Regions from separate parts of the Phytobacter sp. V91 genome, predicted to be linked through region 1. Evidence: predicted binding sites of a transcription regulator. Region 1 holds the regulator's gene; the other holds the start of a gene.

Evidence for each region. The regulator LexA, encoded in region 1, represses DNA repair genes until DNA is damaged. The targets are predictions, from matches to a motif close to TNCTGTATGTACATACAGNA.
Region 2: sulA (SOS-induced cell division inhibitor SulA) is a predicted target of LexA. The motif match lies at 1,996-2,015, and genes of this name have one in related genera.

Annotation. Positions count from the first base shown of each region.
Region 1 covers NZ_CBFFRJ010000008.1:62,662-66,081, forward strand. Annotated here, with positions in the region: gene ACSZO4_RS03045 (ABC transporter substrate-binding protein) at 1-475, opposite strand, end outside; gene ACSZO4_RS03050 (CsbD family protein) at 796-1,005, opposite strand; gene lexA (transcriptional repressor LexA) at 1,273-1,887, opposite strand; gene ACSZO4_RS03060 (diacylglycerol kinase) at 1,996-2,364, opposite strand; gene plsB (glycerol-3-phosphate 1-O-acyltransferase PlsB) at 2,506-3,420, shown strand, end outside.
Region 2 covers NZ_CBFFRJ010000055.1:22,979-26,398, forward strand. Annotated here, with positions in the region: gene ompA (porin OmpA) at 57-1,109, opposite strand; gene sulA (SOS-induced cell division inhibitor SulA) at 1,474-1,974, opposite strand; gene ACSZO4_RS13065 (TfoX/Sxy family DNA transformation protein) at 2,192-2,809, shown strand; gene yccS (YccS family putative transporter) at 2,806-3,420, opposite strand, start outside.

The DNA of each region.
Region 1 (3,420 bases):
CGTCAATTTTCTCGGCACCGGTCAGGGTCGGCATCCGGGAGAGCGTGTTGCCGATCTGACCCGGCGCGTACTGCGGTGCGGCTTTGTTAAGCACTTTATCGACGTTCCAGACAATCGCATCGGCATTCACTTCAGAACCGTCATGAAACTTCACCCCAGGACGCAGGGTAAAAATCCAGCGACTCTGGTTTTGCGGATCAACATGCCACTCAGTCGCCAGGCCCGGCACCAGGCCGCTCGGCTTTTCACCCTGAGACAGATCCCATTCGACAAGGGCGTCATACAGCGGGATGCCGGTAAAGCGGTTTCCTTCATAGCCCTGGTCGGGCTGACCGAGCGTCAGTGGGATATCTGCGGCAGTCATCGCGATGCGCAGCGTTGAAGCCTGGGACTGCAAAGAGGTAAACAGCGCCAAAGCCCCGCTGACAGCGATAGCGAGGTGGCCTTTACGCAACAATAAGTTTTTCTTCAGCATGGCATTGTCCCTGTTAAATAAAATGTCACTATTTAACAGGCAAGATACATACCAGTTCTGAAATCAGAGAAAAGTGGGGTAAAACGGCTTATAAAATAAGAATGAGTTATATTATCTCTATGATTTAATTTGAAAAATAAAAAAACCTTATTTATTTGCACCGCCAGCGGGAATTCTGTTGCAGAACTGCACCAGCGTATTTAGCACCCTGTCGGGATAGTCACGCAGCGTCACTTTATCTTAAATCACTGCCTCATCCGCCGCGTGACAATCTTAAACAGTTCTTATGAAAGAGCCATAAAGCGAGGTGTTAATAAGGTCTACCAGTGGTAATCGTGGCGTTTTTCCCAGTCAACGACCTCTTTTTCCGCCTGCTCTTTCGCGTATCCATAACGTTGCTGGATTTTCCCCACCAGCTGATCGCGTTTACCTTCGACCACCGTCATGTCATCGTCGGTGAGCTTGCCCCACTGCTCTTTCGCTTTACCTTTTAACTGCTTCCAGTTACCGCCTATTTCGTCTTTATTCATCATCATGTCCTCATCGTTCAGTGTAAATAACGAATCATTGTGGCTCGTTACGTTCTGAAAATGCTGAACGTGCTAATAAGGGTAGTCAGTGATAACGCAACGGTGGATTTATTCGGAATGTTTAACCATCAAAGAGAGAATTATAAGCATGATGGAGAGATGAAGATGAGGGGACTGGTAATCAGGGATGTATCCGCCGGCAGGAGAGGCCATCAGGAAAGGAAAAACGTGGCAACAGGGTGTATCGCCACGGTTTTGTGCGAAGAGTTACAGCCATTCACCATTGCGGATAACGCCAACGGCCAGACCTTCGATGGTGAAGTTCTGCTCGCGCAGATTGACCACGATCGGCGAAAACTCGCTGTTTTCCGGCAGGAGATGAACGGTATTGCCCTGTTTTTTCAAACGCTTCACGGTGACTTCGTCGTCAATACGCGCCACCACCACCTGACCATTACGCACGTCCTGGGTTTTATGCACGGCCAGCAGGTCGCCATCCATAATGCCGATGTCTTTCATCGACATGCCGCTTACCCGCAGCAGGAAATCAGCATTTGGCTTGAAGAGGGAGGCATCCACCTGATAGTGACCTTCGATATGCTGCTGCGCCAGCAGGGGTTCACCTGCCGCGACGCGCCCAATCAGAGGCAAACCGGCGTCCTCTTCTTCTTCAATCAGCAGACGGATGCCGCGAGAAGCACCGGAAACAATCTCCAGCACGCCTTTGCGCGCCAGTGCTTTCAGATGCTCTTCAGCAGCGTTTGGGGAACGGAACCCCAACTGTTGTGCGATCTCCGCACGTGTCGGCGGCATACCCGTTTGGTTGATTCGATCGCGAATGAGATCGAACACCTCTTGCTGCCTGGCCGTTAATGCTTTCATTCCGCCCCCTGGGTGTATATACAGTTATGCTGTGAGTATATACAGCTAAAGGCGATTTTGAAACCAAAATTACGCAAAAAACCAGCAGTTAGCGCAATTCCGGATCTGTCAGCGAAAATGTCCCCACAGCAGCGAAATCCAGGTGAAGAGCGCCAGCAGAATGGTCATCAGTACCGCCGCGGAGCCCATATCTTTCGCCCGTCCGGACAACTCATGAAACTCGGAGCCAATACGATCCACTACCGCTTCAATGGCGCTATTGAGAATTTCAACGACCATCACCAGTACCACTGAACCAATCAGCAATACGCGAGTGATGACATCGACATCAAGGAAACAGGCGATAATAATTGCCAGAATGACCGCGATGGCTTCCTGGCGAAAGGCAGCTTCGTTTATCCAGGCGGCGCGGACGCCTTTCCATGAATAACCGGCCGCTTTGATGATGCGGGTAACACCAGTGGTATTATTGGCCATTAAAAGAACCTTTTTATGAATTGAATTATGTATTGAACATCAATCTCTATGTAAGGTTATAGAGGTACAAAAGAATTTGTGCGCGCTTTCTGATATTCTTGCGACGCAATGGCATTATTAACCAGAGGCTTTACATCGTTTATGTCCGGCTGGCCACGAATTTACTACAAGTTACTTAATTTACCATTAAGCGTATTGGTAAAAAGCAAGTCGATCCCGGCAGAACCCGCTCAGGAGCTGGGGCTCGATACGTCACGTCCTATTATGTACGTTTTACCGTACAACTCGAAGGCCGACTTGCTCACGTTACGCGCTCAATGTCTGGCACATGACCTGCCCGATCCGCTGCAACCGCTTGAGATCGACGGCGTGGAACTGCCGCGTTACATCTTCATTCATGGCGGGCCACGGGTATTTACCTGGTACACGCCAAAAGAAGAGTCGATCAAGCTGTTCCACGACTATCTCGATCTGCACCGTAGCCATCCCGATCTGGATGTGCAAATGGTACCGGTATCGATGATGTTTGGTCGCTCACCGGGGCGCGAAAAAGGCGAAGTGAATCCACCGCTGCGGATGCTCAACGGCATCCAGAAGTTCTTTGCCATCTCCTGGCTTGGTCGCGACAGCTTTGTCCGTTTCTCGCCGCCGGTATCGCTGCGCAGGATGGCGACTGAGCACGGCACGGATAAAATTATCGCCCAAAAACTGGCACGTGTGGCGCGTATGCACTTCGCCCGCCAGCGTCTGGCTGCGGTCGGTCCGCGTCTGCCGGCACGCCAGGATCTGTTTAACAAGCTGCTGGCCTCCAAAGCGATTGCCCGCGCGGTGGAAGACGAAGCCCGCAGCAAAAAAATCTCCCATGATAAGGCCCAGCAAAACGCGGTCGCCCTGATGGAAGAGATTGCGGCGAACTTCTCCTATGAGATGATTCGTCTCTCTGACCGAATTTTAAGCTTCACCTGGAACCGTCTGTATCAGGGCATTAACGTGCACAACGCTGAGCGCGTGCGCCAGCTCGCCCACGACGGCCATGAAATTGTCTATGTGCCCTGC
Region 2 (3,420 bases), on a different contig from region 1:
GAATTTATGGCAATAAAAAACCCCGCCAGGCGGGGTTTTTTTATGAGACGTGAGACTTAAGCCTGCGGCTGAGTCACAACGTCTTTGCTGCCTTTAACTTCGATCTCTACGCGACGATCCGGTGCCAGGCAATCGATCAGCGCAGGGCGCGCTTTCACGTTGTCACAGGTAGAACCGGTAACAGGGTTGGATTTACCCATGCCACGTGCGGAGATTTTGTCAGCCGGGATACCTTTAGAGATCAGGTAATCAACCACGGACTGAGCACGTTTCTCAGACAGAGTCTGGTTGTAAGCGTCAGAACCGATGCGGTCAGTGAAGCCCAGAACAACAACAGAACCGTCTTTCGGATCCAGGTTGCTCAGCTGGCTGTACATCTGATCCAGCGCCTGCTGACCTTCTGGTTTCAGGGTCGCTTTGTTGAAGTTGAACAGCACGTCAGAACGCAGAGTGAAGTGCTTGGTCTGTACTTCTGGAGCCGGTGCCGGAGCTGCTACGATCGGTGCAGCATCTTCCTGCTGGCCGAAACGGTAGGAAACACCTACGCTCAGCATGCCGTTGTCCGGACGGGTACCAACGGTAGCTGCATCACCGATGTTGTTAACCCACTGGTATTCCAGACGGGTAGCGATATCACGGGTAACTGCCCACTCAACGCCACCAGCAAATACCGGGGAAACGCCAGTGTCGTGAGCTTTGTAACGGTCGCCAGCATCGTTAGCTTTAGCATCTGCACGCCAAACCATACCACCCAGACGGGTGTAGATGTCCAGGTCGTCAGTTACCGGGTAACCCAGTTTAGCTGTCAGCTGAACGCCCTGAGCCTTGAACGCACCGTTTACGTTGTCGCCTTTGTAAGGCATACGACCCAGCCAGTCATAACCCATTTCAAAACCAACGTACGGGTTAACCTGATAGCCACCGAACGCACCAGCACCAAGTTGGTTTTCGTGAGTCGGGCCATCGTTCTGGAATATTGCACCGGTATCGTGGAACTGAGACCAACCCAGTTTACCACCTGTATACCAGGTATTGTCTTTCGGAGCGGCCTGCGCTACGGTAGCGAAACCAGCCAGTGCCACTGCAATCGCGATAGCTGTCTTTTTCATTTTGCGCCTCGTTATCATCCAAAAATCGCCATGGAATTCTCTAAGAGAAATCACGGTTAAATCCTTCACCGGGGGAATTGCTCGCTTGTCACTCAGCAGATATCTTCACGATATCTTTGTCTTATGCTGAGCACCCCTGGCGATGTAAAGTCTACAACGTAGTTGGAAACTTACAAGTGTGAACTCCGTCAGGCATATGAAAAAAAAAGCTTTGTATAGGCAATATTTAACATTTCAGCGCGAGCGATCATCCGCCCTGAAACCGCGAAAGGCGCGGAGCACATGACCTGGCGCGAAATTTAGTTAATGAAGCTGTAAAAGCTACCGGTAATAAAATTACAGCCAGGATTTATCTTAATTTTACTCAATGATACAAATTTGAGTGAATTTTTATCCCGGAATGCTGTCTCGCTCCATGCTGATCCAGACGAACCGGTCGCATCACGAAGCCGATCGCATTACCTTCCTCTGCCGCCATGGCCAGCTGATGGTGCTCTTCATCGCTAAGCTCCTCTGCATGCCAGCCAATAACTACGCTGTAATTGCCGGTGCGTAGCGCTCTCGTCATCGATTCCAATGTCATGCAGGGTGACAACTGGCTAATTTGCATTACTTTAGTCAGAGGTAAGCCTGCGGACTGAACCCACTCACGACTGAGTTTTTGTTGTGGCGTGAGCCAGAGCTGCCAGCGGGATTGCTGCCCCAGTTGCTGCAACAGCGGTAATAACAGTAGTTGTGTCATTCCGGGCTGGTCTTCACGATATACCACTTCACTGATAAGCCCTGTTGGGGCGCCGGTGGTTTTCGCATGAGGCGCGGAAATAAATTGTGTTGAACGGTGAGTACGGCTTAATGAGTGGTACATGATCAACCCAGCCCTGTTGGTTACTGTATGTTTATACAGTAACTCTGTAACGTTCAAAGATCAACCTCATTTTCTGAAAGCTTCTCGCAAATTTGTCGCATGACCATCAGTTGCTACAAAATTGTCTTGCTGCGCAAAGCACACTTGCCTATGTTTCTGAATAACGGATCCGTTAACAGTAATGATATTTTTACTCCATGATTTTAAAGGAATAATCATGAAAAGCGTCTCTTATCAAAGGATCTATTTATCCCAGGAATATCTTGCCCCTTTGGGTGAAATTCAGTCCCGCGCCCTTTTTGGAGGCTATAGCCTCTCCGTTGATAACATCGTCTTCGCCATGATTTCTAAAGGTGAGCTGTACCTGAGGATGTGTGAAGAAAGTGCGCAATATACAGTAAAACGGCAGCCTCCTTTGTTGATGTACAGGAAGCGTGGACGGGACGTGCTGCTGAATTACTATTTTGTTGATGAGCATCTGTGGCGTGACATACCGATGCTGGTACGCCTCTCATTCTGTTCTCTCGATGCCGCTCGCTCTGAAATTCAGCAACGTAAGGCGATTTCCCGACTGAAAGATCTGCCTAACCTGACGTTTCAGCTCGAAACGCTCCTGTGTGAGGCTGGCGTCAGTGATGCAAAAATGCTGCGCTTGCTGGGGGCGAAAGTCTGTTGGCTGCGTATTAAGAAAATGAACAAGCATCTTGGCATCAAAGTATTGCTGGCGCTGGAAGGCGCTATCTTTGGACTTCATGAAGCAGCACTCCCGGCGTTCAGACGCCAGGAGTTGATTGACTGGTACAACACCTTAGACAACAAGGTATGGGAAAATTAGGACAGGACCTGTTTCTGCAAGTGGCACATCTCGGGCAGCAGAGCAATTAACAGCCCAATTTGTTGCAGGACCAGAGGCTCTTTGCTGTCAGGGCGGGGTTCAAGATGCTTTATGCGTCGGGACAAATCCGCCAGCGTTAATTGCACGCGCTCCTCATCGGCAGGCTGGTGGTGCAGCGCGTCATCGACATAGCACACGGCATCGTCCAGCAGCTGCAAAATCGCCGGGTGCGTTAATTGTTCACGATGTGCGCCCAGAGCAGAAATATAGCTGGTAAAGGTGTGGTTGAGGCAGAGAAGGCGAAATGCCACGTCGCGTTGCTCTGCTGTTGTACCGGGCTCTGACGCCATATTAGAGACGACGGATGCCAGCTCTGCATCACGATTGTAAGCACTTCTGCGGGCAATTCGGTAAGACAGGCGGTTATCTCGTCCCTGATGATACTGTTCAAGAATCGCATCCAGATAGCGGCAGTTGGCGTTAAATGCCTGCTCTGTTACCCGCGGCAGATTACGAAAACGCCAGTCTGGCCAGATAAAACTCACCGCCCCCCAGGCGATCGCACAGCCTATCAGGGTATCGATGATTCGCGGAATAGCAACTTCAAACCC